4 regions of the Streptomyces sp. NPDC014870 genome follow, and region 3 is predicted to be linked to each of the others. Evidence: riboswitches for the same ligand, from Rfam matches in the RefSeq annotation. Region 3 holds a riboswitch; each other region holds the start of a gene.
What was found. Region 3 has a riboswitch for cyclic di-AMP ahead of ACF09C_RS34040 (transglycosylase family protein). Riboswitches for the same ligand answer to the same signal wherever they lie in the genome.
Positions count from the first base shown of each region.

Region 1: another riboswitch for cyclic di-AMP. It lies ahead of ACF09C_RS07150 (LysM peptidoglycan-binding domain-containing M23 family metallopeptidase); the one in region 3 lies ahead of ACF09C_RS34040 (transglycosylase family protein).
Region 2: another riboswitch for cyclic di-AMP. It lies ahead of ACF09C_RS03895 (C40 family peptidase); the one in region 3 lies ahead of ACF09C_RS34040 (transglycosylase family protein).
Region 4: another riboswitch for cyclic di-AMP. It lies ahead of ACF09C_RS35400 (M23 family metallopeptidase); the one in region 3 lies ahead of ACF09C_RS34040 (transglycosylase family protein).

Region 1 covers NZ_JBIBWQ010000002.1:548,045-555,553, reverse strand. The annotation lists gene ACF09C_RS07170 (STM4013/SEN3800 family hydrolase) at 1-562, shown strand, start outside; gene ACF09C_RS07165 (STM4012 family radical SAM protein) at 559-1,890, shown strand; gene ACF09C_RS07160 (STM4011 family radical SAM protein) at 1,900-2,802, shown strand; gene ACF09C_RS07155 (SGNH/GDSL hydrolase family protein) at 2,789-3,601, opposite strand; gene ACF09C_RS07150 (LysM peptidoglycan-binding domain-containing M23 family metallopeptidase) at 3,769-4,743, opposite strand; cyclic di-AMP (ydaO/yuaA leader) riboswitch at 4,748-4,907, opposite strand; gene ACF09C_RS07145 (tyrosine-protein phosphatase) at 5,301-6,113, shown strand; gene ACF09C_RS07140 (DUF6126 family protein) at 6,130-6,285, opposite strand; gene ACF09C_RS07135 (helix-turn-helix domain-containing protein) at 6,304-6,945, opposite strand; gene ACF09C_RS07130 (aspartate aminotransferase family protein) at 7,032-7,509, opposite strand, start outside.
Region 2 covers NZ_JBIBWQ010000001.1:927,884-935,392, forward strand. The annotation lists gene ACF09C_RS03885 (ATP-dependent Clp protease proteolytic subunit) at 1-557, shown strand, start outside; gene ACF09C_RS03890 (hypothetical protein) at 564-869, shown strand; cyclic di-AMP (ydaO/yuaA leader) riboswitch at 1,185-1,383, shown strand; gene ACF09C_RS03895 (C40 family peptidase) at 1,387-1,863, shown strand; gene ACF09C_RS03900 (ATP-binding protein) at 2,042-2,482, opposite strand; gene ACF09C_RS03905 (8-amino-7-oxononanoate synthase) at 2,640-3,809, opposite strand; gene bioB (biotin synthase BioB) at 3,954-5,264, shown strand; gene ACF09C_RS03915 (adenosylmethionine--8-amino-7-oxononanoate transaminase) at 5,257-6,537, shown strand; gene bioD (dethiobiotin synthase) at 6,591-7,289, shown strand; gene ACF09C_RS03925 (VOC family protein) at 7,364-7,509, shown strand, end outside.
Region 3 covers NZ_JBIBWQ010000014.1:95,381-102,889, forward strand. The annotation lists gene ACF09C_RS34015 (NAD(P)/FAD-dependent oxidoreductase) at 1-945, opposite strand, end outside; gene ACF09C_RS34020 (exopolyphosphatase) at 1,315-2,229, opposite strand; gene ACF09C_RS34025 (DUF501 domain-containing protein) at 2,226-2,765, opposite strand; gene ACF09C_RS34030 (septum formation initiator family protein) at 2,867-3,331, opposite strand; gene eno (phosphopyruvate hydratase) at 3,435-4,721, opposite strand; gene ACF09C_RS34040 (transglycosylase family protein) at 5,071-5,757, opposite strand; cyclic di-AMP (ydaO/yuaA leader) riboswitch at 5,761-5,936, opposite strand; gene ACF09C_RS34045 (transglycosylase family protein) at 6,196-7,206, opposite strand; gene ACF09C_RS34050 (cytochrome P450) at 7,320-7,509, opposite strand, start outside.
Region 4 covers NZ_JBIBWQ010000015.1:129,282-136,790, reverse strand. The annotation lists gene ACF09C_RS35410 (M16 family metallopeptidase) at 1-442, shown strand, start outside; gene ACF09C_RS35405 (M16 family metallopeptidase) at 469-1,836, shown strand; cyclic di-AMP (ydaO/yuaA leader) riboswitch at 2,086-2,252, shown strand; gene ACF09C_RS35400 (M23 family metallopeptidase) at 2,265-3,050, shown strand; gene ACF09C_RS35395 (GntR family transcriptional regulator) at 3,235-3,927, shown strand; gene ACF09C_RS35390 (HPr family phosphocarrier protein) at 4,149-4,430, opposite strand; gene ACF09C_RS35385 (GNAT family N-acetyltransferase) at 4,608-7,509, shown strand, end outside.

The DNA.
Region 1 (7,509 bases), on a different contig from region 3:
CCCCGACCTCGTCGCCGGGCTCGCCAAGGAGGGGTACCGCACGGCGTGCGTGGGCGGGGTCGGGTTCTTCAACGGGCAGGGCCCGCTCGGCTCCGTGCTGCCGGGGCTCTTCGACGAGAGCCACTGGGAGCCGGCCTTCGGCGTCGCCTCCCCCACGTCCTTCGCGTCCCAGGTGACCAGGGCCGAGGAGATCGTCTCCGCGCTCCCCGCCGAGCAACGGCTCTTCCTCTTCGTCAACGTCTCCGCGCTGCATCAGCCCAACTGGTTCCATCTGCCCGGCGCGACCCGGGAGTCCGGCGACACCCGCGCCTCGCACGCGGCGGCCCTGGAGTACGTGGACCGGCACATCGGCCGCCTCTTCGCCGCCATGAGCAGCCGCCGCCCGTGCTTCGCGATCGTCTGCTCGGACCACGGCACCGCGTACGGCGAGGACGGGTTCACCGGTCACCGGCTCGGCCACGAGGTCGTGTGGACCGTCCCGTACGCCCACTTCGTCCTCGACGGGCCCGACGGACCCGACCGCGACGGCCGCGACGGACTCGACGCGGAGGCCCACGCATGACCGAGTCGCCCCGGCCGTACGAGAGTTACGTCTACGCCTACCCGCACAAGACGGCGTACCGCCCGCTCGCCGACCCGACGCCCGACCTCGCCGCGCTCTGGCGGGACGAGCCGAAGGACGCGCTCTCCCTCTACGCCCACATACCGTTCTGCGAGGTCCGCTGCGGCTTCTGCAACCTCTTCACCCGGATCGGCGCCCCCGACGAACTGACGACCCGCTACCTCGACGCCCTCGACCGCCAGGCGACCACCGTGCGCGAGGCACTGGGCGACGCCGGGCCGGTCCGGTTCGCCACGGCGGCCTTCGGCGGCGGCACGCCCACCTTCCTCACCGCCGGCGAGCTGGAGCGGCTCTGCGACATCGCCGAGCAGCGCATGGGCGTGGACCTGCGCGCCGTCCCCCTCTCCGTGGAGACGTCCCCGTCGACCGCGACCGCCGACCGGCTCACGGTTCTCGCCGAGCGCGGGGCCACCCGGATCAGCATCGGGGTGCAGAGCTTCGTGGCTTCGGAGGCCCGGGCCGCCGTGCGTCCCCAGCGCCGCGCCGAGGTCGAGGAGGCGCTGGGCCGGATCCGCGCCAGCGGCGTCCCCGTCCTCAACATCGACCTGATCTACGGCATCGAGGGACAGACCGAGCGCAGCTGGACCCTCTCGCTCGACGCCGCCCTCGCCTGGCGGCCTGAGGAGCTCTATCTCTATCCGCTGTACGTCCGTCCCCTCACCGGCCTCGGCCGGCTCTCGGCGACCGCCGACCGGGAGTGGGACGAGCAGCGGCTGCGGCTCTACCGCCACGGCCGGGACCACCTGCTCGCCCGGGGATACGAGCAGGTGTCGATGCGCATGTTCCGGCGCACCGACGCCCCGCCGCAGGGCGCGGACGACTACGCCTGCCAGACCGACGGCATGATCGGTCTCGGCTGCGGGGCCCGCTCGTACACCTCGGCGCTGCACTACTCGTTCGACTACGCCGTCGAGATGCGGGAGATCCGGGCGATCATCGACGACTACACGGCGACGGAGGACTTCGGCCGGGCCCGGGTGGGCCGCCGGGTCGACGCGGACGAGGCGCGCCGACGCCATCTGCTGCAGTCGCTCCTGCAGGCCCGAGGCATGGCCACCGCCGAGTACGAGGAGCGGTTCGGCGCCTCGCCCTTCGCGGACTTCCTCGAGGAGCTGGGCCGGTTCGAGGCGCTGGGCTGGCTGGACCCGGCGGCGCCCGCCGGACTCCTTCGGCTCTCCACCGAGGGGCTCGCGCACTCGGACGCGCTGGGCCCGGCGCTCTTCTCCCCGGCCGTACGGGCGGCGATGGCCGCCTACGAGCCGAAGTAGGGACCGGTCGTGGACCTGACGATCCTGTACCGGGGGCCGCTCGCCTCCTGTGACTACGACTGTCCCTACTGCCCGTTCGCCAAGCGGCGTGACAGCCGTGAGCAGCTGCGGGCCGACCGGGCCGCCCTCGAGCGCTTCTCCGCGTGGGCGGCGGCGCAGACCGGTGACCGGCTGCGGATCCTGTTCACGCCGTGGGGCGAGGGGCTGGTCCGGTCGTGGTACCGGCGGACCCTCGCCGAGCTGTCGCACCTGCCGCACATCGAGCGGGTGGCGATCCAGACCAATCTGAGCTGCCGCACGGACTGGCTGGCCGAGGCCGACGCCGGGACCCTCGCGCTCTGGTGCACGTACCATCCCGGCCAGACACCGTACGACCGTTTCCTCGCGAAGTGCCACGAGCTGGCGGCGCGGGGGACGCGGTTCAGTGTCGGGGTCGTCGGCCTGGCCGAGCACCGGGAGCACGCGGTGCGGCTGCGCGCGGACCTGCCGGGCGAGGTCTATCTGTGGGTGAACGCGGCGGAGGGCCACACGTACACCGACGAGGAGGCCGAGCGCTGGACGGCGCTCGACCCCCTCTTCCCGTACAGCCGCCGTCCGCACCGCTCGGCCGAGCTGCCCTGCAGGACCGGGGAGTCGGTGATCTCCGTGGACGGCGACGGGACGGTGCGCCGGTGCCATTTCGTCAAGGCCGAGCTGGGCAATCTGTACGACGGCTCGTTCCGTGCCGCCCTGCGCCCGCGCGCCTGCCCGCTCGCCGTGTGCGACTGCCACATCGGCTACGTCCACCTGGAGACGCTGCCGCTGTACGACGTGTTCGCGGGCGGGGTCCTGGAGCGGATCCCGGCCGCGCCGGTCGGGGTGGTCGGACCCGACGGCGCGGCCGCGCCCGGCGGAGTCGTCAGAGGGGCATGAGGTCGCCGACCGGCATGAGGTCGGGGCGCTTGGCCGCGACGTCGTCGCCCGAGCTCTCGCCGCGCAGGCGGCGCCCGATCCACGGGACGAGGTACTCCTTGGCCCAGTGGATGTCGTCGCGGCGGACCTCCAGGGTCCCCCTCGGCGGCAGCGGCGGCCAGGCCTGGTCAGGGTCGGCCGGCACGTCCATGCCGAGGACCTGGGCGGCGCGCAGCGCGACCCGGGTGTGGCCCTCGGGCGAGAGGTGCAGCCGGTCGTCGTCCCAGGCCCGCCTGTCCTGGACGGACTTGAGCGACCACAGGTCGAGGACCGGGCAGTCGTAGCGGTCGGCGATGGCCCGGACGTGGGCGGTGTACGTGGCGATCTTGCCGCGCAGGTGCCGCAGGACGGGTACGTCGCGGGTGTCGAAGCCGGTCGTCACCATCACCGTGCCGACGGCCGACGTCAGGTCGGCGACGGCGCGCTCGAAGCGCTCGGCGACGTCGTCCGGGTCGGTGCCGGGGCGGATGATGTCGTTGCCGCCCGCGCAGAAACTCACCAGGTCGGGGGCGAGTTCCCTGGCCCTCGGGACCTGTTCCGCCACGATCTGGTCGAGGAGCCGGCCCCGGACGGCCAGATTGGCGTAACGGAACGCGTCGTGCTCCGGCAATTGGTCGGCGAGGAGAACCGCGAAGCGGTCCGCCCATCCGACGTACTTCCCGTCCGGCCCGGGATCTCCGACGCCCTCGGTGAAGCTGTCCCCGATCGCCGCGTACGACCCGAATGCGTTCTTGTCTCTTGATCTCGAATCGTCTGCCACGGGAGTTCATCTTTCCCTTATGGGTGTGACCTACGCGACCGTAAGGAGGGGTTGACGCCGGGTGAGATACGCCACCGGTCAAGATTCCGCCAAGCCGGAATACGCCGGAGGGGCCCGGCGCACCGAAGTGCCGGGCCCCTGCGGGGTGGAGCGTGCGACGCGGAGCGTCAGATGCCGACGCCGTGCTGGCGCAGGTATGCCAGCGGGTCGATGTCCGAGCCGTAGCTCGGGCCGGTGCGGATCTCGAAGTGCAGGTGCGGGCCGCTGGAGTTGCCGGTCGAGCCGGAGAGGCCGATCTGCTGGCCGCCCGTGACGGTCTGGCCGGCCGAGACGGAGAGCGAGGAGAGGTGGGCGTACTGGGAGTACGTGCCGTCGGCGTGCTGGATGACTACCTCGTTGCCGTACGCGCCGCTCCAGCCGGCCGAGTGGACGGTGCCCGCGCCGACGGCCTTGACCGAGGTGCCGGAGGAGGCGATGAAGTCGACACCGGTGTGGTAGCCGGAGGACCACATCGAACCGGAGGCCCGGTACGGGGTGGAGACGCCGCCGCCGACCGGGGCGACCCAGCCGGAGGAGGACTGCGCCGGGGCGGACTGCGCGGGGGCGGAGCCCTGGGTGGTGGCGGCTGTGGTGCGCTCGGAGGAGCGGGAGGCACGCGACTCGCTCGTGTCGGAGGACGAGGACTTCTTCTCGGCCTTGGGCGCGGCCTTCGGGGCGGCCTTGGGGGCCGCGGCCTTCGGGGCGGCCGTGGACTTGGCGCCGAGGGTGAGCTTCATGCCGGGGAGGATCAGCGAGGGGTTCTCGCCGACGACCTGGCGGTTGTCGGCGTAGAGCTTCTGCCAGCCACCCTTGAGGTCGTGCTCGGCGGCGATCTTCGACAGGTAGTCGCCCGGAACGACGGAGTACGTCTTCGGCTTCGCCGCGGGGGCGGTCGCCGGGGCGGCCGGGGCCTTCGCGGGGGTGGCGGCGACGGCGGTGACGGCCTGCGCGGGCGTCAGGGCCGGCGCGGCCTTCTCGGCGGCGTGGGCGCCGGTCGCGCCGAGCAGCGGGAGGGCGACGACGGCGCCACCGGTGCCGGCGGCGACGAATCCGCGCGTGATCGGGTTGGCCTTGGGACGGCGATGCTTACCCTTCGCGGGCATGGCGAATTCCTCTCCGTCGCCTACGAGGTGAGCTGTCGGGTTCGGACTGGAGATGTCCGGCCGCGCTCTCACGCGACTTCACCCCGAGCCGACCGGTTCGACCGGTGCGGCGTACTTACCTGGGTCCCCCGCTCCTGCCGTACGTGGATGGGTGCGGATTGATTCCGGGCGGTGGCAGGATTCGGCGGTCCGTCCGGATTGAGCGTGACGCTAGACGAGCGGGGTCGAGCCGAACAAGCCGCTGGTTTCCGTTCGCAATCCGCGGCGTGATATCCGCACCGAATTCCGGTCACCCTGCGTGGATGACGGGGGATCGATTTCCTTTTCCGGTACGGGAATTAGCGGGGACGATCAGGCACGGTCCGTCACCTTTGAGACGCTGCTCACGCCCCGAAACCCATCTCCCCTGCAACCAGGGCGCGTTATATCGAAGGGCTCAATTCGGACAGAACACCCAATCCCCCACCCAGGGGTGCGCGCCGACCCCGACACCCGGGATGATTGCCCCAGGAATCGATCAGGAACCGATCGCGATCCGTCTACCTTCAGGAGCACTCGTGACGCAGCAGCTGCCCCAGGTCCCGTCGACCGAACCCGAGCTCACCGGGGTCCGCAACTTCCGGGACGTGGGCGGACTGCCGACCGTGGACGGCGGTTCGGTGCGGTTCGGACGCCTCTTCCGCAGCGGCCACCTGGCCCACGCCACCGAGGAGGACGCGACCTTCCTCGCCACCCTCGGGCTGCACACGATCTTCGATTTCCGCAATCAGGCCGATGTCAAGATCGAGGGTCCGGACGTCGAACTGCCCGGTGTACGGAACGTGAACATACCGCTCAACGACCCGGCCGACGGCAAGGAGTTCTGGAAGCTCGTCCGCTCCGGCGAGCTGGAGCAGCTTCGCGCCATCCTCGGCGACGGCAAGGCCGCGACCCGAATGTCCGATTCGTACCGGCAGATGATCGTCGAGCGGACGGCGGAGCACAGCCGCATCCTGCACGCGCTCGCCGAGGACAGCGTCCCGGCGCTGATGCACTGCGCGGCCGGAAAGGACCGGGCCGGCCTCTCCGTCGCGATCTCCCTGCTCGCGGTGGGCGTCGAGCGCGAGGCGATCGAGGCCGACTACGTGAAGTCGAACGACCCGCACCGCCGCTACAAGGTGCGCCGCACCTCCGACGCCTCGGACGCGATGGCGCCCGAGGTGATGGAGCTGATCAGCCCGCTGTTCGACGCGCGGGTGGAGTACCTGCGGGCCGCCTTCGAGACGATGGAGCAGACCTGGGGGACGGCGGAGAACTACTTCACCGACGGCCTGAAGCTCAGCCCGGAGACCCGGGCGAAGCTGCGCGAGCGACTCGTCGTCGAGGGGTGACCGCCGTCCCGGCGCGTCATTGGTTCTGCGCGCCGAGGGCGAAGAGCAGATAGAGGAAGCCGGCGAAGAGGTGCCCGGCCACGAGGTAGGCGAAGAGCCGGAGGACCAGGCCCTTGGGGAACTTGCCGGCCTCGCGCTCCTCGCCGGTGACCGGTGCGGGCTTCTTGGACATATCGGTCCTTTCTGAAGGTCAGCGCAGATGAGGTGCGCCGCCGTCGCCGAGGCACAGCTCGGCGACGGGGCTCTGCATCAGCGTGTGGACGAAGAGCAGCTCGGCCCCGCCCCGTCCGGCGGCGCCGATCCGGTGCGGCGTGAGCGAGTCGAAGTGCGCGCTGTCCCCGGGCTCCAGGACATGGACGGCATCGCCGAGCGCGAGGCGCACCCGGCCGTCGAGGACGTGCAGCCACTCCTCCCCCGGATGGACCCGCACGATGTCGGCCCGGGTGGCGTACGGCACGTGGACGCGGAGCGCCTGCAGCGCGCGGCCCGGCCCCCCGGCCTGGCGGTAGATCCAACCGTCCGCCTCGACGGGTTCGGACCGGCCGGCCCGGACGATCGGATCACGCTCGGCCGGAACCTCGCCCAGGAGGGCGGAGACCGTCGTACCGTAGATACGGGCCAGGGCCAGCAGCATCGGCAGCGAGGGCTGGCGGTGGCCCGTCTCGAGCCGGGAGAGATGGGCCGGGGAGAGTCCGGCGCGCTGAGCGGCTGCCTCGAGGGTCAGCCCGCGGCGCCGGCGCAGGCCCCGCAGCTGCGGGGCGACGTCCGGCAGGACGGCGGTCGCGTCGCCTGCGGCAGGGTCCGGGGAACGCTCCCCGGGGAGGTGGTCCATGCCTCCATTCCGCCAGGAATTTTCCTCTGAGGCAAACTTCTTGCCCCAGAGGCAAAGAGTGCCGGTGTGAACGCGCCACCCTCGCGTCAGCGCTGCGCGACCGCCTGCTTGACCAGCGTCTTCCCGAAGTCCCAGACCAGCCCGCCGCCACCGTGGGCGTCATCCATGACCGCCGTGAACGCGGTCACGAACCGGTCCACGTCCGCCTCGTCGATGATCAGCGGCGGAATCAGCTTGATCACTTCCATGTGGTCGCCGGACACCTGGGTCAGGATCCGGTGGCGCTGGAGCAACGGCACGACGACCATCTGCGCGAAGAGCCCCTTGCGGGCCGCCTGCAGCATGGTCCAGCGGCTGCGCAGGCCGAGCGAGGAGGGCCGGCCGAACTCGATGCCGATCATCAGTCCACGCCCACGGATCTCGTGCAGCAGCTCGTAGCGCGGCACGAGCTCCCTCAGACGCGAGGAGAGCAGTTCGCCGATCCGGCGCGCGTGCGCCACCGTGCCCTCGTTCTCCATCACCGAGAGCACGGCGAGCCCGGCGGCCATGGCCTGCGCGTTGGAG
Region 2 (7,509 bases), on a different contig from region 3:
CGTACTCCAAGCTGCTCGAGAACCGCATCGTCTTCCTGGGCACCCCCATCGACGGGACCTCGGCCAACGACGTCATCGCACAGCTCCTGCACCTGGAGTACGCCGATCCGGACCGGGACATCGCGCTCTACATCAACTCCCCCGGCGGCTCGATGAGCGCCATGTCCGCGATCTACGACACGATGCAGGTCGTCACCTGCGAGGTGGAGACCACCTGCCTCGGGCAGGCCGTCTCGACCGCGGCCGTGCTGCTCGCGGCCGGCGCGCCCGGCAAGCGGCTCGCGCTGCCCGGAGCTCGGGTCGTGCTCCAGCAGCCCTCGATGGACGAGCCGTTGCAGGGGCAGCCGAGCGATCTCGACATCCAGGCACGGGAATTGCTCCGGCAGCGCGCCATGCTGGCCGGGATGCTGGTCACGCACACCGGCCGGAGCCGGGAGCGGATCGACGCCGACATCGACCGGACCACGGTCCTCGACGCCACCGCCGCGACCGCGTACGGCCTGGTGGACCATGTCGTCCAGAACCGCGGGGCGTCCGGCGGCGCCGCCGGGAGGTGAGCCGGGATGGTTCCCGAACTGCCGCCGCTGCCCGCCCTGACGCGCGCCGAGGGCGAGTTCATCGACGCCTATCTCGAAGTCGTCGATCTGCTGGGCCGTATCAATCCATCCAGGGCGTCGCATACCTATGGAGCGCTGCGGGCGGCTCAGGCGCTGGTGGGGCGGGCCAACGCCCTGCGGGACGCACTGACGGCGATGCATACGCGCGGCGAGAGCGAGGTGCACGCGGAGACATTGGCGCGTGCCCTGCGGGTGTTGGACGGGGAGCGCCGGTCCGGGCGCGTCACCGTTCCGGGGACACCCGCGAGTTGACATTCCCCCGTGTCGTGTCGAGGGCCGGTCGGAGCAGCGCGGCCGCAGAATCGCTCCCCCGTTCGGCGTAGTCGACGAATCGACATATGCGCGGGGTGAGTTGCGCAACAGGTGTACGCATCTGGCGGAATTCGGGCCTTCCACCCCTGGTCCGGGACTCGTCCGCCAAACCTCCGACGATCACGAAACATGCCTGTCCACCCGAATGGATCAGTCGTGAGGAGCCTCACATAACGCCGTTTCGGCTCGGATTTCGCCCAGGTTGTGGGTCAAGATCCCTCACGACGACAAGCCCCCGCCACCGCGGCGGGGCGGTCCGGGCGGACGCCGAGTCCTGCCGCTGTCCCGGATGTCTGGTCGACAGGAGTGGATCGGCAGGAGTGGAGGACCCGAGCAGTACGGGACGGCCGGCACGAACGGGCCGTTCCTCGGGGTGAAGCCGCGACCGCGGCCGGGCGACTTCGCCAGCCCGAACCCGACAGGTCATCCTTCACAGGCGGCTGACGAAGGGTTGCGCATGACTGCGCAGATTCATGTCCCGTCCCTGCTGTCCCGGGCCGGAGCCGTCTCGGCTCTCACCCTCGCCGCCCTCGGCGGCACGATGCTGGCACCAGGTGCCGCACCGGAGGCCCAGGCCGCGACGTCGTACGCCGGCAAGGCGCTGAACATCGCGGCCTCCAAGAAGGGATCGCCCTACAAGTACGGAGCGTCGGGACCGACCCGGTTCGACTGCTCGGGGCTCACGCTCTACTCGTACAAGAAGGCGGGCAAGTCGCTGCCCCGTACCGCGCAGCAGCAGTACAACAAGACCCGGCACATCTCCGCGTCCAGCAGGCAGAAGGGGGACCTGGTCTTCTTCCACTCGGGTGGAAGGGTCTACCACGTGGGGATCTACGCGGGTAGCGGAAAGATCTGGCACTCGCCCAAGAAGGGTTCCTGGGTGAAGCTCGACAAGATCTGGACGTCCAAGGTGTATTACGGCCGGGTCCGGTGACGACCGGACCAGCCTGACGCGATACGGCAGGGTCCGGTGACGACCGGACCAGCCTGACGCGATACGGCAGGGTCCGGTGACGACCGGACCAGCCTGACGCGATACGGCCGGGTCCGGTGACGACCGGACCGGCCTGACGCGACGACGGGTGCGGTGGCGCCGCCGCACCCGTCGCTCCTCAGATCGGGGACGTCGCCGGCGAGACGGTCCAGGGGAGCTTGATCCAGACCGTCTTGCCGCCCTCGTCGGTCGGGGTGACGGAGAGCCTGCCCCCCGCCTCCGCCGTCAGGATGCGGATGATGACCATCCCGCGTCCGTTGTCCTGCTGCACCGCCGCCGGGAGCCGCTTCGGCCAGCGGGGGTGGCTGTCGGTGACGCCGATGTGGAGCTGCTCCTCGCGCTCCAGGCGGACGTCGACCGTGAAGGTGGGCGACTGGCCGAAGGTGTGCTGGACGGCGTTGGTTGCCAGCTCCGAGACGATCAGCCGGACCGTGTCGGCGGTGTCGCCGGCGCCCGCGAGCCCCCATCCGCTCAGGACGTCGGCGACATATCTCCGGGCGGCGGACACCGAGGCGGGATCGCTCGGCAGGGTGACGGTTGCTTCCTGGTGGTCTGCCATGGCGACGCTGTCCCTTTCCCACCGGGCCCGGCCCGGTTTGCACTGCGCGCCAGACTGCCACCGATCGCCCCGCCCCGCCCGGCGATCCACCAAGATATGTGCATATTTGTCGCTCGAAGCGGTGAACTCTGCGACGAGAGACCGTATTTGGGTCCCGTCAGTGGGAGGCCGCCGGTGCGGTCCGCAGGATCGTGGTGACGGCCTGCTCGATCTGGGCGTCCGTCAGATCCGCGCGGGCCGTGAGCCGCAGCCGCGAGATGCCGTCCGGGACGGACGGCGGCCGGAAGCAGCCGACGGCGAGCCCCTGCTCGCGGCAGTCGGCGGCCCACCGCAGCGCCGCTTCCGGCGAGGGCGCGCGGACGGAGACCACGGCAGCGTCCGGGCGCACGGCGGTCAGACCGGCCTCGGTGAGCAGCCGGTGCAGCGTGGCGGCGACGGTCCTTGCCCGCTCGGCGAGACCGGGTTCGTCCCGGATCACCCGCAGGCTGCTCAGGGCGGCGCCGACGGCGGCCGGGGCGAGCCCGGTGTCGAAGATGAACGTCCGGGCCGCGTTGACCAGGTGCTCGATCACCCGGGCCGGCCCGAGCACCGCTCCGCCCTGGCTGCCCAGGGACTTGGAGAGGGTGAGGGTGGCGACCACGTCGGGGTCGCCCGCGAGGCCGGCCGCGTGCAGGGCGCCCCGGCCGCCGTCGCCGAGCACGCCGAGGCCGTGGGCGTCGTCCACGACGAGCCCGGCGCCGTGCGCCCGGCAGACCTCGGCCAGCTCGGGCAGCGGGGCCCGGTCGCCGTCGACCGAGAACACGGAGTCGGAGACCACGAGCGCCCGGCGGTCCGGGTGGGCCTGGAGGGTCTTGCGTACCGCCTCGGGCTCGGCGTGCGGGACCACGGCCGTCTCGGCGCGCGAGAGCCGGCAGCCGTCCACGATCGAGGCGTGGTTGCCCGCGTCGGAGACGATCAGCGCGTCACGCCCGCTCAGCGCGGTGAGCGCGGCGAGGTTGGCGGTGTAGCCGGAGGAGAAGACGAGGGCCGCCTCGAAGCCGCAGAACGCGGCGAGTTCGCTTTCGAGCCGGGCGTGCAGCCGTGTGGTACCGGTGACCAGCCGCGAGCCGGTGGACCCCGCGCCCCAGCGCCGGGCGGCCTCGGCGGCGGCCTCGGTCACCTCCGGCCGGCGGGTCAGTCCGAGGTAGTCGTTGCTCGCCAGATCGAGCGGCTCCGCCTCGGCGGACCGGGGCCGCAGCGTGCGGACGAGTCCCGCCTCCGCACGGCGGCGCGCCTCCGCGTCGGTCCAGTCGAACGGGGTCCGGCGGGTGTCCTCGTCCCGGTGCATGGGCCAGATCCTTTTGTAGGCAGCGCACAGACCCTAACCGTCCGGGGCCAGGGACAGGGTGTGGTCATCCACACACGTCAAACTGGCGCGTTTGTTCAGATCCTCCTTGGCCGCGGGGTGTGCCGTAAGCAAGGATCAGCCCTTATGGACCTGCTGAACACGCTGGTGGACAAGGGGCTGCGGCGCGAGCTGCCGAGCCGTGAAGAAGCGCTCGCCGTGCTGGCGACCTCCGACGACGAACTGCTCGATGTGGTGGCCGCGGCGGGCAAGGTGCGCCGCCAGTGGTTCGGGCGTCGCGTGAAGCTGAACTACCTCGTCAATCTGAAGTCGGGGCTGTGCCCCGAGGACTGCTCGTACTGTTCGCAGCGGCTCGGCTCGACGGCCGGGATCCTGAAGTACAGCTGGCTGAAGCCGGACGAGGCCTCCCAGGCGGCGGCCGCCGGTGTCGCGGGCGGGGCCAAGCGGGTCTGCCTGGTGGCGAGCGGCCGCGGGCCGACGGACCGGGACGTGGAGCGGGTCGGGAAGACGATCGAAGCCATCAAGGAGCAGAACGAGGGCGTCGAGGTCTGTGCCTGCCTGGGGCTGCTCTCGGACGGTCAGGCCGAGCGGCTGCGCGAGGCGGGCGCCGACGCCTACAACCACAACCTGAACACGTCCGAGGGGACGTACGGGGAGATCACGACCACCCACACCTACGCGGACCGGGTGGACACCGTGCAGAAGGCGCACGCCGCCGGTCTTTCGGCCTGCTCGGGGCTGATCGCGGGCATGGGCGAGAGCGACGAGGACCTGGTCGACGTCGTCTACGCGCTCCGCGAGCTGGACTCGGACTCGGTGCCGGTCAACTTCCTGATCCCCTTCGAGGGCACTCCGCTGGCGAAGGAGTGGAACCTCACCCCGCAGCGCTGCCTGCGGATCCTGGCGATGGTCCGGTTCGTCTGCCCGGACGTCGAGGTCCGGATCGCGGGCGGGCGCGAGGTGCACCTGCGCTCGATGCAGCCGCTCGCGCTGAACATCGCGAACTCGATCTTCCTCGGCGACTATCTGACGAGCGAGGGCCAGGCCGGCAAGGCGGACCTGGACATGATCGCGGACGCGGGCTTCGAGGTGGAGGGCGCGGGCACGACCACGCTGCCCGCGCACCGTGCGGACGCGCTCGCGGCGGCGGGCGCCGCGGCCGGTGCGGCCGGTGGCTGTGGCTCGGCGGCGTCGGCGGGTTGCGGCTCGCACGCCGAGGCGGGCGCGGAGGCCGGCGCGGGCGGCTGCGGCTCGCACGCGGGCGGCGGCGGCTGCGGGCCGTGCGGCGGCCACGCGGCGGCGGCCGCCCCGGAGCCGGTCGCTCAGTCCGACGCCGAGGTGCCGACGCAGGTCGCCGCCGACGCGTCCAACGCCCGGACCGACCTGGTGGCCGTGCGCCGTCGCGGCGCCGGAACGGACCTCGCGCCGAATGCGTAACGACGAGCTCGTCGCCCTTGACCGGGCGCACGTCTGGCATCCGTACGGCCCCATGCCGGGACGCGTGGATCCGCTGGTCGTCGCGTCCGCGTCCGGGGTGCGCCTCCGTCTCGCCGAACCGGCTTACGGACAGGCCGAGTTGATCGACGGCATGTCCTCGTGGTGGTCCGCGATCCACGGCTACAACCACCCCGTGCTCAACGAGGCCGCACGCGGTCAGCTGGACCGGATGAGCCACGTCATGTTCGGCGGACTCACCCACGAGCCGGCGGTCCGGCTCGCGACGCGTCTGGTGGAGATCACCCCCGAGCCGCTGCGGCACGTCTTCCTCAGCGACTCCGGTTCGGTCTCCGTCGAGGTCGCGGCCAAGATGTGCCTGCAGTACTGGCGCTCGGTCGGGCGCCCGGAGAAGCAGCGGTTGCTGACCTGGCGCGGCGGCTACCACGGCGACACCTGGCAGCCCATGTCGGTGTGCGACCCCGAGGGCGGGATGCACGAGCTGTGGTCGGGCGTGCTGCAGCGGCAGATCTTCGTCGAGGCGCCGCCGGTCGCGTACGAGGAGCGGTACGCGGAGCTGCTGCGGGCCGAGATCGCCCGGCACGCGGACGAGACGGCGGCCGTCGTCGTGGAGCCGGTGGTGCAGGGCGCCGGCGGCATGCGGTTCCACGCGCCGGAGTACCTCCGGGTGCTGCGGGAGGCGTGCGACGCGCATGACGTCCTGCTGGTGTTCGACGAGATCGCGACCGGCTTCGGCCGTACGGGCGCCCTGTTCGCGGCGGACCACGTGGGCGTCTCGCCCGATGTGATGTGTGTGGGCAAGGCTTTGACCGGCGGTTATCTGTCGATGGCGGCGACGCTCTGCACCTCCCGGGTCGCCGAGGGGATCTCGCGCGGCGAGGTCCCGGTCCTCGCCCACGGGCCGACGTTCATGGGCAATCCGCTGGCCGCCGCGGTGGCCTGCGCCTCGATCGATCTGCTCCTTTCCCAGGACTGGGCGGTGGAGGTCAAGCGGATCGAGTCCGGTCTGCGCGCGGGCCTGGCGCCCGCGGCCGCGCTGCCGGGGGTCCGTGACGTACGGGTCCTCGGCGCCATCGGTGTCGTCCAGCTCGATCACGAGGTCGACATGGCCGCGGCGACGGAGGCGGCGGTCCGCGCGGGCGTCTGGCTGCGGCCGTTCCGCGACCTGATCTACACGATGCCGCCGTTCGTGACCGGCGACGAGGACCTGGCGCGGATCTGCGCGGGGGTCCGCGCCGCCGCCGCGGCGGGCTGAGGACATCGCACGGAGCCGGCCGCGACGGGCCGATCGGAGAGGACTGCACACACATGAGCATCATCGTCGTCAGTGGTACGGGTACGGAGATCGGCAAGACGATCGTCACCGCCGCCCTGGCCGCCGTGGCCACCCGCGAGGGTCGGTCCGTGGCCGTGCTCAAGCCCGCGCAGACCGGCCTCGCGCCGGGCGAGCGCGGGGACGCGGACGAGGTCGTCCGGCTCTCCGGGGCCGCGACCTCGCTCGAACTGGCCCGGTTCCCCGAGCCATTGGCTCCCGCGACCGCCGCCCGGCGGGCCGCGATGACCCCGGTCGGCCCGCGTGAGGTCGCGGAGGCGGCGGGCAAGCTGGCCGCCGAGCACGATCTGGTCCTCGTGGAGGGCGCGGGCGGGCTCCTCGTCCGCTTCGACCACGACGGCGGCACGCTCGCCGACGCGGCCCGGCTCCTCGGGGCCCCGGTCCTGGTGGTGACGCCCGCCGGACTCGGCACGCTCAACTCGACCGCGCTGACCGCCGAGGCCCTCGCGGCGCGCGGCATCGAGCAGCTCGGCGTCGTGGTCGGCAGCTGGCCGTCCGCACCGGACCTCGCCTCGCGCTGCAATCTGGCCGACCTGCCGGAGGCGGCGGGAGCACCGCTGCTCGGTGCGGTGCCGGAGGGCGCGGGCGGTCTCGACCCGGACGTGTTCCGGGCGGAGGCGGCGCGGTGGCTGGCCCCGGCGCTCGGCGGGACCTGGGCGGCGGACACGCTCTGACGGCCGGAGGGCGGCTAGGCCCTCTCAAGGCCCTTCGGTCGCCGCGGTCCGCCCGGTCTCCGTAGGCTTGTGCCATGCGCGTACACGTCTCGGAGCTGGTCTTCGACTGCGGTGACCCGGCCTCGCTGGTGCGGTTCTGGGCCGGACTGCTCGGCGGCAGTCCGGTCGACCGGAGCCCCGACTGGTCGTACGTCGAGCCGCCCGGCTTCGTCCGGATCGC
Region 3 (7,509 bases):
GGCGAGGTCCGGGACCTGGGCGTTGTCGCCGGCGGCCCAGATGTAGTCGGTGCCGGTGACCTGGAGGGTCGGCTGGGCGTCCACGTGGCCGCGCGGGCCGAGCGGGAGGCCGAAGCGGGCGAGCGCCGGGTTGGGCTTGACGCCCGCGGTCCACACGATCGTGTTGGAGTCGACCTCGAGGCCGTTCTTCAGCACGACGTGACCGTCGACGCAGGAGTCCATGGACGTCGAGAGGTAGATCTCGACTCCGCGGCTCTCCAGGTGCTCCTTGCCCCAGCGGCCCAGCTCCGGGCCGACCTCGGGGAGGATCTTGTCGGCGGCGTCGACCAGGATGAAGCGCATGTCCTCGCGCTTCACGTTGGTGTAGTACTTCGCCGCGTCCCGGGCCATGTCCTCGACCTCGCCGATGGTCTCCGCGCCGGCGAAGCCGCCGCCCACGAAGACGAAGGTCAGCGCCTTGCGGCGGACCTCCTCGTTGGTCGTGGAGTCGGCCTTGTCGAGCTGCTCCAGAACGTGGTTGCGGAGGCCGATGGCCTCCTCCACGCCCTTCATGCCGATGCCCTGCTCGGCGAGGCCGGGGATCGGGAAGGTGCGGGAGACCGCGCCCATCGCGACGACCAGGTAGTCGAACGGCAGGTCGTACGCCTCGCCGACGAGCGGCGCGATCGTGGCGACCTTGCGGTCCTGGTCGATGGTGGTCACGCGGCCGGTGAGCACCTCGGCTCCGCGCACGACGCGTCGCAGCGGGACGACGACGTGGCGGGGGGAGATGCTGCCTGCGGCGGCTTCGGGGAGGAAGGGCTGGTACGTCATGTACGAGCGCGGGTCGACGACCGTGACGGTCGCCTCTCCGTAACGCATCTTCTTGAGGATGCGTCGAGCTGCGTACAGGCCTACGTACCCACCGCCTACTACGAGGATCCTGGGACGCTCCGTGGTGCTCATGCATCCGAGTATCCACCCCTCCCAGGGGGGTCGCTCGTGCGCCCCTTCACAAGGTTGTGGACCACCTCTGCTACACTCCGCCGCCCACGTGACCCAGGTCATGGTCGTGCAAAGGAACCACAGTGCAGGGGTGAACGTTGTTCACCCCTACTGAACTGGCCCGGAGAGGCTCCGGTAACCCTGAACCATGGGGTGCGTTCACACGATGGAAACATCGAGCGAACAGGGCCGTCGGCCTACGAAAGAGCCCCGGCAGGGGTGTTGGAGGCCCAGATGGCCCTCCCCGACCCCCACCAGGGCCCTTTTCCTTGTGAAGAACTTCACGAACTTTCCCGACGCGGTGTCGCCGGTGGCCGCGCGGCGTGCCCGTTATGCCACCGAGAGTGCGATTCCGTCGAGGATGTCGTGCTCGCTGACGACGACCTCGCGGGCCCCGGTCCGCTCCATGATCTCCAGCAGGACGAGCGCCCCGGCGATGATCACGTCGACCCGCCCGGGGTGCATCACGGGGATCGCCGCGCGCTCGTCGTGGGTGGACGCGAGCAGCCGCTCGACGATCTCGGCGACCTTCTCGTACGGGACGCGGGAGTGGTGGATCTTCTCCGACTCGTACTCCGGCAGCCCGAGCGCGATGGCGGCCACCGTGGTGACCGAGCCCGCGAGCCCGACCAGGGTCCCGGCCTCGCGGATCGGCACGGTCTCCTCGGCGAGGTCCAGGGCGGCCCGGATGTCGGCGCGGATCGCGGCGACCTCGTCGGCGGCCGGCGGGTCGCTGCGCACATGGCGCTCGGTGAGCCGGACGCAGCCGATGTCGACGGAGCGGGCGGCCTCGACGTGGCTGTTGCCGACGACGAACTCGGTGGAGCCGCCGCCGATGTCGACGACGAGGTACTTCTCCGTGCCGTGCAGTTCGCCGGTGGCGCCGGTGAAGGAGAGCTCGGCCTCCTGGTCGCCCGTGATCACCTCGGGCTCGACGCCCAGGATGTCCAGGACGCCGCTCACGAACTCCGCGCGGTTCTCGGCGTCCCGGGAGGCCGAGGTGGCCACGAACCGCAGCTTCTCGGCGCCCAGTTCCTTGATGACGGCGGCGTACTCGCGGCAGGCGGCGAAGGTCCGCTCAAGGGCTTCGGGGGCGAGCCGGCCGGTCCGGTCGACGCCCTGGCCGAGGCGGACGACCTTCATCCGCCGGTCCAGCTCGACCAGCTCGCCGGTCTCGGGGTCGAGATCGGCGACGAGCAGCCGGATGGAGTTCGTACCGCAGTCGATGCCCGCGACCCGGGTCACGTCGCGTCCTCTTCCTTGTCGGCGCAGGGAGTGACGCAGGGGCCCTTGGCCCACCACTCCGGCAGCATCGCGAGCGCCTCGTCGCCGAACGGGTTCACGCCGGGGCCCGCCACCAGCGAGTGGCCGACGAGGACGTGCAGGCACTTGACCCGGTCCGGCATGCCGCCGGCGCTCGGGAAGCCCTCCAGGACCTCGATGGCGTCACGGCGGGCGATGTAGTCCTCGTGCGCGGCCCGGTAGGCGGCGGCCAGCTCCGGGTCGGTGGCGAGCCGGGCCTGCATCTCCTTCATGACCCCGTTGGCCTCCAGGGTGCCGATCGCGGAGGCGGCCCGGGGGCAGGTCAGGTAGTACGTGGTGGGGAACGGGGTGCCGTCCGGGAGCCGCGGCGCGGTCTCGACGACGTCCGGGTTGCCGCAGGGGCAGCGGTGCGCGATGGCGCGCAGCCCCCGGGGCGGGCGACCGAGCTGGGCCTCGAACGCGGCGACGTCCGCCTCGGTCGGCTCGGTGCGGGCGGTCTGCGGAGGGGGCGTTTCCATGCTGCGTCTTGTCTTCTCGTCGTCGGGTGCGGTTGCGTCGGGCGGTGCGTCGGGGCGAGTGCGGTCGGGCGGTCAGTGGTCCATCATCGCGCGTCGCCGGGTCAGCGGCCCGCGTCGGCGCGGTCGACGCCGTCCCAGAGGTCGGAGTACCAAGGCCGGTCGGCCTCGCCCTGCTCGGCGCGGCGGTCGCGCTCGGCCTCGGGGTCGTTCACGGTGAAGCCGGTCTCGCCGGGCATCACGTAGTGCAGGTGCTCACGGGCGAGCCTGCGCACGTACGCGGGGTCCTGGAGCCGGGCCTTCTCGTCCCGCAGCTCCTCCACGCGCGCGGCGGCCTCGGCGGCCCGGCGCTCCTGCTCGGCGATCTCGCCGCGCTGGGAGACGTACTGCCGCATCGGGTACGCGAGGGCGACGACGAGCGAGCAGACGACCAGGGCGAGGAAGGCCGCGCGGCCGGTGAGCCGGGAGCGGCGGGCCTGGCGGCGGGTCTGGGAGCGGTACACGCGGGCTGCGGTCTGCTCGCCGAGCAGCCGGATCCTGGTCGCGGTCGAGAACCGGTCCCGGGCCATGTACGCGCCTCCCCTTCAGAACGGACGTCCCCGCACACGGTACGGGACCGGGTGCGGGGACGTACGTAACCGAGGGTGACTCGGGGTGCTCAGGGGCTACGGATCAGCCCTTGAAGCGCGGGAACGCGCTGCGGCCGGCGTAGACCGCCGCGTCGTCGAGGATCTCCTCGATGCGCAGGAGCTGGTTGTACTTGGCGACGCGCTCGGAGCGGGCCGGGGCGCCGGTCTTGATCTGACCGCAGTTGGTGGCGACGGCGAGGTCGGCGATGGTGACGTCCTCGGTCTCGCCGGAGCGGTGCGACATCATGCACTTGAAGCCGTTGCGCTGGGCCAGCTCGACGGCGTCGAGGGTCTCGGTCAGCGAACCGATCTGGTTGACCTTGACGAGCAGCGCGTTGGCGGCGCCGTCCTCGATGCCGCGGGCCAGGCGCTCCGGGTTGGTGACGAACAGGTCGTCGCCGACGATCTGGACCTTGGTGCCCAGCTTGTCCGTGAGGACCTTCCAGCCGGCCCAGTCGTCCTCGAACAGCGGGTCCTCGATGGAGACGAGCGGGTACGCGGAGACGAGCTCCTCGTAGTACTCGGTCATCTCGGCGGCCGAGCGGGACTTGCCCTCGAACGCGTACGAGCCGTCCTTGTAGAACTCGGACGCGGCGACGTCGAGCGCCAGCGCGATGTCCTTGCCCGGGACGTAGCCGGCCTGCTTGATGGCCTCCAGGATGAGGTCGAGCGCCTCGCGGTTGGAGTCCAGGTTCGGGGCGAAGCCGCCCTCGTCGCCGAGGCCGGTGGACAGGCCCTTGGTCTTCAGGACGGACTTGAGGGTGTGGTAGACCTCGGTGCCCCAGCGCAGGGCCTCGGAGAAGGACTCCGCGCCGATCGGCGCGATCATGAACTCCTGGATGTCCACGTTGGAGTCGGCGTGCGAGCCGCCGTTCAGGATGTTCATCATCGGAACGGGCAGCAGGTGCGCGTTCGGGCCGCCGAGGTAGCGGAAGAGCGGGAGGTCCGAGGCCTCGGACGCGGCGTGCGCGACGGCGAGGGAGACGCCGAGGATGGCGTTGGCGCCGAGGGAGGCCTTGTTGTCGGTGGCGTCCAGGTCGAACATGGCCTGGTCGATCAGGCGCTGCTCGGTGGCGTCGTAGCCGACGAGCTCCGGGCCGATCTGCTCGATCACGGCGAGGACGGCCTTCTCGACGCCCTTGCCCTGGTAGCGGTTCTTGTCTCCGTCACGGAGCTCAATGGCCTCGAACGCACCGGTGGAGGCACCGGACGGAACGGCAGCACGGCCGGTGCTGCCGTCGTCGAGGCCGACCTCGACCTCGACCGTGGGGTTGCCTCGGGAGTCCAGGATTTCCCGGGCTACGACGACGTCGATGGACGGCACGAGCATCTCCTTCTGGGATGTGACGCTAGATGTGACGCTTGCGGTGCAGGGTCGCTTTGGCCTTGCGACAAGAGCCTAACCGGCTCCAGGGCTCCAGCCAGCCGGGCGCCCGCCCCCTGGGACGAAAAAGGACCCAAGGGCATGCATCTCGGGCCAAAGGGCCCCGAATCTACTCGGCGGTAACCGGGCGGGGTCCGTACCAGGGGCCGCACCGAGGACCGTCCGCGACCCGGCCCCGGACAGCGCGGAACCCCGGCCCGCAGCGCACGGGGGAAGGACGCTGCGGACCGGGGTGGTCACCGCGGGAGGGTCGTGGGGCGCGCGCGAGCCGCCGGACTCACGCGAGCCGCCGGGCTCACTTCAGGTGGAGCTGCTGGCCCGGGTAGATCAGGTCGGCGTCCTCGACGACGTCCTTGTTGAGCTCGAAGAGCTTGGCCCAGCCGCCCTTGACGTCGTGGGCGGCGGCGATCGTGCTCAGGGTGTCACCGGCGACGACCTTGTACTCGCCGTCACCCTTCTTGACCTTCTTGCCGGTCGGGGTGGTGACGGTCTTCTTGGACTCGGCCTTCTTGGCCGGGGCCTTCGGGGCGGTCCGCTGCTCGCTGCGGGTCGTCGGCTGCTCGGCCTGACGCTCCGGCTGCGGCGCGCTCTCCGCGACGACACCGGGGGTGGCGGACGAGAGGCCGACACCACAGCTCGGCCAGGCACCCTTGCCCTGGCCGGCGAGGACCTTCTCGGCGATGGCGATCTGCTGCGACTTCGAGGCCTGGTCGGCGCTCGCGGCGTACGCGGTGCCACCGAAGGCGGCCCACGTGGAGTTGGAGAACTGCAGGCCGCCGTAGTAGCCGTTGCCGGTGTTGATGGACCAGTTGCCGCCGGACTCGCACTGGGCGACCTTGTCCCACTCGGAGACGGTGGCGGCCGAGGCGGTGCCGGCGCCCATCAGGGGGGCGGCGACGGCGACACCGGCGACACCGGCGAGGGCGACGGCGCGGGTGGCCTTGGAGGGACGACGGTGTTTGCCCTTGGCGGAAAACAGCATGGGACTTCTCCTCACCGACGCCTGCGAGGTGAGCTGTCGGGTTCGGGCCATGTGAGTTGCCCGGCCGCGCGACCTTGCGCGCGGCTTCACCCCAAGCCGGTCCTTCGGCCGTCTGTCTCAACGGCCGGGGACGGCACTTACCTTGGGTCCCCCGCTCCTGCCTACGGCGCTTGACGCGACGACTGTTCCCATCGGCCGACGGCAGGATTCGGCGTTTCGGTCGACGGGGCCCGCGGTGGCGAGCGGTCACGACCGTAGACACAGACCCGGGGGAAGTTCAAAGACGTCCATGGGGGACAAATCCCCCCTACTTGCCTCGGGACAAAGGGCGTTTACGCAGGTGAGAGGTGACGGAAGGGGAGTTCGTGGACGAGACACGCCAGTTGAGACGAAGAGACCCATGTCTCACTTGCACAGAACCGGACATTCAGCCCCGAACTACCCCTGCGGCGCGTCCGCCCCGGCAGCCTTGTCCGCGGCCTTGTCCGCAGCCTTGTCCGGCGTCAGATCGAGGCTCTGGCCAGGGATGATGAGGTCCGGGTCGGCGCCCACGACCGTGCGGTTGGCGTCGTACAGGGCGCCCCAGCCGCCGGGGAGTTCGTTCCGCTGGGCGATCTCGGTGAGGTTGTCGCCGGGCTTGACGGTGTATTCGCCGATAGCGTCGGTGATGTCCTCTGCAGGCGTGTTGTCCGTACTGTCCAGTTTCGCACCGCTCTCGACGGAACCGTCCGTCGTCTGCGTGTCAGAAGGCAGGGCGTGGCGGCCCTTTTCGCGATCCTTGTCCGTATTGCCCGTCTCTTCCGGTGCCGCGTCGCCCCGGTGCTTGCCGTTGCCCGGCGCGGACGGGGTACCGGAGGTCTCGGGCGCCGTGGGGGACGTCTCGGGCGTGGCGGAGGTCTCGGGAGTGGCCGTGGACGGCGTGGAGGCCTCGGAGGAGGGGGTGGAGGACTTGTCCGAGGGGGCCGCGGACTGCGCGGAGTCCGACGGGAGGCCGGAGGTGCGGTTGGACTCGGGGAGCGGGCCCGTGGGCTCGGACGGCTTGACGCCCGGTCCGGGGTCGACGTCCGGCTTGGCGCCGTCGTTGGTCAGGCCGGCGATCGGCGCACAGGTGGCCCACTGGGTGTCGCCCGCGGCAAGGGCCTTTTCGGCCACCGCGATCTGCTGGGCGCGGCTGGCGAGGTCGGCGCTCGTCGCGTATGCGAGACCGCCGTGGCGCTCCCAGCTCTCCTGGGAGAACTGGAGTCCGCCGTAGAGCCCGTTGCCGAAGTGCGCGCTCCACTGACCACCCGAGGAGCACTCGGCGACCCGGTCCCAGGTCGCCGCGTCCGCGGCGGAGGCGGAGCCCGCCGCCAGGAGGGGCAGCGCGAGGGCCGATCCCGTCACGCCTGCGGCGACGACGATGGCGGGGGCCTGGCGGGGTCTGCGGTGTCGACCGTTCCCGGAGCGCATGCGGGCTGCCTTCCGTGTGACTGCTGAGGTGACGGTGAACGTAGCGGCATTCGAACGTCAGTCACAAGTCGATGCAGCGGAGATCACGTAAAAGTCACAGTCTTGACGGAGCGTCACTTCACAACTGGGGCAAACTCCACCGGAAGGGTGCGCAAGCCGCGCATGATGAGTCCTCCGCGCCACCGCAGTTCGTCCGGATCGGCGCCAAGTCGCAGGTCCGGAAGGCGAGTCAACAACGTCGCGAGGGCGATCTGTCCTTCGAGCCGGGCGAGCGGCGCGCCGATGCAGTAGTGGATGCCGTGC
Region 4 (7,509 bases), on a different contig from region 3:
GGCCGCGGGCTTCGGCCTGCTGCGCCTGGCCGGCGCGCCCTCGCTGGGCTGGCTGGACGTCAAGACCTCCGGCGGCGTCGAGGTGCCCGAGATCGAGGCGGCCGTCGACGAGGAGCTGGCCCGCTTCGCCGCCGAGGGCCCGACGCCCGAGGAGATGGAGCGCGCCCAGGCCCAGTTGGAGCGTGAGTGGCTGGACCGGCTCGGCACGGTCGCGGGCCGCGCCGACGAACTGTGCCGCTTCGCGGTCCTGTTCGGCGACCCGCAGCTCGCCCTGACGGCCGTCAACCGGGTCCTGGACGTCACCGCCGAGGAGGTGCGGGAGGTCGCCGCCGCCCGACTGCGCCCGGACAACCGCGCGGTGCTGGTCTACGAACCCATCGGCGACGACCAGAGCGACGACGAGCAGAGCGACAGCGACGAGGAAGAGGGAGCGGACCAGTGACCGACGCTGCCGCGTCTTTGACGAGCATGACGTTCCACCCGCAGCCCGAGCCGGGCGCGGCCAAGCCCTGGGCCTTCCCCGCCCCCGACCGCGGAGCGCTGGACAACGGCCTGACCGTGCTGCGGTGCCACCGCCCCGGCCAGCAGGTCGTGGCCGTCGAGATCTTCTTCGACGCCCCGCTGGAGGCCGAGCCCGCGGGTCTCGACGGTGTCGCCACGATCATGGCCCGTGCCCTCTCCGAGGGCACCGACCAGCACACCGCCGAGGAGTTCGCCGCCGAGCTGGAGCGCTGCGGCGCCACGCTCGACGCGCACGCGGACCACCCGGGCGTACGGGTCTCCCTGGAAGTCCCCGTCTCCCGGCTCCCCAAGGCGCTCGGGCTGCTCTCCGAGGCCCTGATCGCGCCGGCGTTCCTCGAGACCGAGGTCGAGCGACTGGTGCGCAACAGGCTCGACGAGATCCCGCACGAGACGGCCAACCCGGCCCGCCGGGCGGCCAAGCAGCTCTCCAAGGAGCTCTTCCCGGCCGAGTCCCGCATGTCCCGGCCGCGCCAGGGCACCGAGGAGACGGTGACGGCCATCGACGCCGCCGCCGTCCGCGCCTTCTTCCAGAAGCACCTGCGGCCCTCCACCGCCACCGCCGTGGTCGTCGGCGACCTGACCGACGTGGACCTGGACAAGGTCCTCGCCGAGTCGCTCGGCGCCTGGACGGGGGACAGCGCTGAGTCCCGGCCCATGCCGCCGATCACGGCCGACGACACCGGCCGTGTGGTCATCGTCGACCGGCCGGGCGCCGTCCAGACGCAGCTGCTGATCGGCCGCGTCGGCGCCGACCGGCACGACCGCGTGTGGCCGGCCCAGGTCCTCGGCACGTACTGCCTCGGTGGCACGCTCACCTCCCGCCTGGACCGCGTCCTGCGCGAGGAGAAGGGCTACACCTACGGCGTCCGGGCCTTCGGTCAGGTCCTGCGCTCCGACGGCGAGGGCCACGGCGCCTCGATGCTCGCCATCAGCGGCTCGGTCGACACTCCCAACACCGGCCCGGCACTTGACGACCTGTGGAAGGTGCTGCGCACCCTCGCCGCCGAGGGGCTGACGGACGCCGAGCGCGACGTGGCCGTGCAGAACCTGGTGGGCGTGGCGCCGCTCAAGTACGAGACCGCGGCCTCCGTGGCGGCGACCCTCGCCGACCAGGTCGAGCAGCACCTCCCGGACGACTTCCAGGCGCAGTTGTACGCGCGCCTGGCCGAGACCGGCACGGTCGAGGCGACGGCTGCCGTCGTCAACGCCTTCCCGGTGGACCGGCTCGTCACCGTCCTGGTGGGCGACGCGGCCGAGATCGAGGAGCCCGTACGGGCCCTCGGCATCGGTGAAGTCACCGTCGTCACCGGCTGATCGAGCGGCGGCGCGCCGCCGTCGATGCCCCGCCTCGGCAGCACCACGCGGCCGCCGGAGCGGAGCGACCGGAGGACCCCGACGTCACGTTACGTCGGGGTCCTCCGCTATGTCCGTATTGGCGGGGAGGGTGTGCGTATGCCCTGTGGCATGTCTTACAAACTGGCGTGTCTGTTTGGTGATTGAAAGACGGTCCGCATAGCGTCGGTCCGGCTGTTCGCCAGTTGCACCCGCCGCGCCCGCGGCATCGGACAGTCATCGCCGAGTCCCCGTCAGGCGCGAGCCTGGGGAGCCGGGGACCCACACGAAGTCCCTGGGGTGAATCGGACGCCTTCGCATCCGTGCGGAGGGGCCCGTAGGAGACCTTCCTGCTCCGAACCCGTCAGCTAACCCGGTAGGCGAGAAGGAAGGAAAGGATCAGCCACTTCATGGCGTTCACCCGTGCCACCGGGAAGCATCGTGGTCCGAGCCGACTGGCGCGCCGTCGCGCGGGCGTCGCAGGCGTCGCGACCCTCGCCACCGCCGGTGTCATCGGCACCCTGGCCTCCCCGGCGTTCGCCGCCGACACGGAAGCCCCCTCTCTGGAGGACACCGGCCTGACCCAGGTCGTCGCCGCCGACAACGCCCTCGCCGACAAGATCGACGCCCAGGCCGCCGCGCAGGAGCGCGAGGCCGCCGAGGCCGAGGCCAAGCGCGTCGCCGAGGCCCGCGCCAAGGCGGAGGCCAAGCGCAAGGCCGAGGCCCGCGCCAAGGAAATCCGCGAGGCCAAGGAGCGCGCCGCCCGCGAGGCCGAGCGCAAGCGCCTGAACTCCTTCCAGCTCCCCGTGGCCGGTTCGTACGTCTCCACCGGCTACAAGACCGGCGGCTCCCTCTGGTCCTCCGGCAGCCACTCCGGCGTCGACTTCCACGCCGCGTACGGCACCAAGGTCGTCTCCGTCGGCTCCGGCACGGTCGTCGAGGCCGGCTGGGGCGGCGCGTACGGCAACAACATCGTGATCCGGATGAACGACGGCACGTACACCCAGTACGGGCACCTCTCGGCCATCAGTGTCTCCGTCGGACAGTCCGTCACCCCGGGCCAGCAGATAGGCATCTCGGGCTCGACCGGCAACTCGACCGGCCCGCACCTCCACTTCGAGGCCCGCACCACCGCCGAGTACGGCTCGGACATCAACCCGGTCGCGTACCTCCGCGCCCGCGGCGTGAACGTCTGATCGGACGTTTCGGACGTTCCGCCGACCGGCACCGCACGTCAGAAAAGCCCCGGCTCGTACTGAGCCGGGGCTTTTCGCTGACCAAAAGATATCCATGGTTCCCGAGGAGCCGTCGGAAATACCGCCCCGCTGCAATAGAGTCGCCGGACAACCGGTTTCGCGCGTATTAAGGCGGAGGTCGATCATGCGCATTCCCGCGCACTCGGTGTGCACGGCGATCCGGGACGACATCGTCACCGGCGTCTTCGAGCGCGGCAGCCGGCTGACCGAGGAGCAGCTGGCCCGTCGGTACGGGGTCTCCCGCGTCCCGGTCCGCGAGGCGCTGCGCACCCTGGAGTCCGAGGGCTTCGTGATCACCCGCCGGCACGCGGGCGCCCAGGTGGCCGAGCCCACCGAGCAGGAGGCGGCCGACCTCCTGGACATGCGGTCGCTCCTCGAACCGCTCGGCGCGGCCCGGGCCGCGCAACGCCGCACGGAGGCCCATCTCAAGGTGCTGCGGGGCCTGGTCAGACTGGGTCAGGAGCGGGCCAGGCGGGGCCAGGGGGACGACCTGCGCTCGCTCGGCGGCTGGTTCCACGAGACCCTGGCCCAGGCCTCGGGCAGCCCCGCGCTCACCGCCCTGCTCACCCAGCTGCGCCATAAGATCGCCTGGATGTACGCCGTCGAGGCACCCGCCCAGCCGGTGGAGGCCTGGGCGGAGCACGGCGCGATCGTGGACGCGGTGGCGCGCGGAGACGCCGAACGGGCCCGCACGCTGACCGCGCTGCACGCCGAGCGCTCTCTGCTGTTGCACCGGCTGAAGCGCCCGGACCGGCCGCCGCGCGGGCGTGTGAGGACTTCGCAACATGTCGTCAACACCGCGAGCGGTCGGAATTAACGAACGGGCCGTATACAAAGGGGGGGAATTCGAGGGGGGTATTCGTCCTGCCCGGAGATGGTGGAATTCGCGGCTGACGGAATTCACGTCGGCGCGGTTTTCGGTGGTGTTCGCCCGCCGCTCCGGAGAAAACGGAATGGAAGAAGCCGCACCCGCCGTCGTCGCGGCGTGTGCGGCTTCCCGTGAACGCGGCCCGGACCCTCGGTCCGGCCGGGCAACCGTCAGACGGTCTCGGGGAGCTCCTCGAGACCCTCGGCAACCAGCTTCGCCAGACGGTCGAGCGCGGCCTCGGCGCCCTCGGCGTCCGAAGCCAGCACGATCTCCTCGCCGCCCTGCGCGCCCAGACCGAGCACCGCGAGCATCGACGCGGCGTTCACCGGGTTGCCATCGGCCTTGGCGATCGTCACGGGGACGCCGGAGGCCGTGGCGGCACGGACGAAGATGGAGGCGGGGCGGGCGTGCAGGCCCTCGGCCCAACCGACGTTGACGCGGCGCTCAGCCATGGTGTTGCCCTTCAAGTCTCAAGCGGGTTGTCTAGACCAGTCTCTCACGGGTTGCGGGATGCTCGTCGCCGACCTTCGGCCCCTGTCGGGGGGGCCGTACGGTCCTCCCTACCTTGCATGGTGCACAAGAGCCGCGCGACCGGTGCCCGTGTCGGACCCCGGCCGTACGCTTGCCCCATGCAGAGCGCGTCGGAACGGCCGGAGCAAGCGCAACACGACTACCCCGACCACTGGGAAGCGGACGTGGTCCTCCGCGACGGCGGCACGGCGCGCATCCGGCCCATCACCGCCGACGACGCCGACCGGCTGGTCAGCTTCTACGAGCAGGTCTCGGACGAGTCGAAGTACTACCGCTTCTTCGCGCCCTACCCCAGGCTCTCCGCCAAGGACGTGCACCGCTTCACCCACCACGACTTCGTGGACCGGGTGGGCCTCGCGGCGACGGTCGGCGGCGAGTTCATCGCCACCGTGCGGTACGACCGGATCGACGACCGCGGGATGCCCGCCTCCGCGCCGGCCGACGAGGCCGAGGTCGCCTTTCTCGTCCAGGACGCCCACCAGGGCCGCGGCGTGGCCTCCGCGCTGCTCGAACACATCGCGGCCGTGGCCCGCGAGCGGGACATCCGGCGGTTCGCCGCGGAGGTGCTGCCCGCCAACACCAAGATGATCAAAGTCTTCACGGACGCCGGATACACCCAGAAGCGGAGCTTCGAGGACGGTTCCGTACGGCTCCACCTCGACCTGGAACCCACCGACCGCTCCCTCGCCGTGCAGCGCGCGCGGGAACAGCGCGCGGAGGCCCGCTCGGTCCAGCGCCTCCTCACCCCCGGCTCGGTCGCCGTCGTCGGAGCCGGCCGGACCCCCGGCGGGGTCGGCCGGACGGTCCTGCGCAACCTCCTCGACGGCGGCTTCACCGGACGGACGTACGCGGTGAACCGCGCGCTGACCGAGGGGACCGGCACGATCGACGGAGTGCCGGCCTTCCGTTCCCTCGGGGACATCGGCGAACCGGTGGACCTCGCGATCCTGGCCGTCCCCGCCGAGCGGGTGCCGGAAGCGGTCGCCGACTGCGGGGAGCACGGGGTGCGGGGCCTCGTCGTGCTCTCGGCCGGGTACGCGGAGACCGGGTCGGGCGAGGGCCGGGACCGGCAGCGGGAACTGCTGCGGCAGGCCCGCTCGTACGGCATGCGGATCATCGGGCCCAACGCCTTCGGGATCATCACCACCTCGGCCGACGTCCGGCTGAACGCCTCGCTCGCGCCGCGGCTCCCGGCCGCCGGACGGATCGGGCTCTTCACCCAGTCGGGCGCGATCGGGATCGCCCTCCTCGCCGGACTGCACCGGCACGGCGCCGGGATCTCCTCCTTCATCTCGGCGGGCAACCGGGCGGACGTCTCCGGCAACGACTTCCTCCAGTACTGGTACGACGACCCGGAGACGGACGTCGTCCTGCTCTACCTGGAGTCGATCGGGAACCCGCGGAAGTTCACCCGGCTGGCCCGGCGCACGGCGGCGGTCAAGCCCGTCGTCGTGGTCAGGGGCGCGCGGCACAGCGGGAGCGCCCCGCCGGGACACCGGGTGCCGGTCACCCGGATCCCGTACGCCACCGTCTCCGAGCTGCTCCGGCAGGCCGGGGTCATCCGCGTCGACACGGTCACCGAGCTGGTCGACGCGGGCCTCCTCCTCGCAGGCCAGCCGCTCCCGGCCGGGCCGCGCGTCGCGATCCTCGGCAACTCCGAGTCGCTCGGGCTGCTCGCGTACGACGCGTGCCTGACGGAGGGGCTCCGTCCGCTGCGCCCGCTGGACCTGACGACGGGCGCGAGCCCCGCGGACTTCCGCGCCGCGCTCGCGGCGGCGCTCGTGGACGACGCGTGCGACGCGGTCGTCGTGACCGCGATCCCGTGGGTGGGCGAGAACGGCGCGGTGGAGTCCGGTGACGGCGAGGTCCTCGCCGCCCAGCTCCGCGAGGCGGTCGCCTCCGCCCCGTCCCCGGCGAAGCCGGTGGTCGTCGTCCACGTCGAGATGGGCGGCCTCGCGGAGGCCCTCTCGGCGGCCACCAGCACCAGGCCCCCTGCCCGCCGCACGGCCCCGGCGTCAGCCCCGGCCTCGGCCCCGGCGTCAGCCCCGGCCCCGGCCCCGGCGTCAGCCCCGGCCCCGGCCCCGGCGTCAGCCCCGGCCTCGGCCCCGGCGTCAGCCCCGGCCCCGGGCCCCGCCGCGCAGGCGTCGTCGGCCCCCGCCGCCCGGACGGCCGCGCAGGCAACACCCCCTCCCGCCTTCCCCGCCTCCACGCCCCCTCCCGCCTCCGCTCCCGCCCCCACGCCCACCCGCCCCGGCGTGATCCCCGCCTACCCGGCGGCCGAGCGGGCGGTGCGGGCGCTGGCCGAGGCCGTGCGGTACGGACAGTGGCGGCGGCAGGCCGTCGAGCCCGGACGGGTGCCCGAGTTCGAGGAGATCGACGAGAGCGGCGCCGCCGCGCAGATCGAGCGCGTGCTCGGCCCGGACGCGGACGCACGCGGTGTGACCCTCGACGCCGACGCGGCACGCGAGCTGCTCGGGCGGTACGGGATCGACGTGCTCCCCACCCTGCCCGCGCCCACCCCCGACGACGCCGTGCAGGCCGCCGCCCGGCTCGGCTACCCGGTCGCCCTCAAGACGACAGCCCCCCACCTGCGCCACCGCCCCGACCTCGGCGGCGTCCGTCTCGACCTCGCCGGCGAGGAACAACTCCGCACCGCGTACAGCGAAATGACCGAGCAACTCGGCAAGCCCGCCGAGCTGCAGCCGGTCGTCCAGGCGATGGTGCCGCGTGGCGTCGACACGGTCGTGCGCTCGGCCATCGACCCCGCCGTCGGCGCCGTGCTCTCCTTCGGACTCGCCGGAGCCGCCTCCGAGCTGCTCGGCGACATGTCCCACCGCCTGGTCCCGGCCACCGAACGGGACGCCGCCGAACTGGTCCGCTCGATCCGCACCGCCCCCCTGCTCTTCGGCTGGCGCGGCTCCGCCCCGGTCGACACGCCCGCCCTCGAGGAGCTGCTGCTGCGCGTCTCCCGGCTCGTCGACGACCATCCGGAGGTCGTCG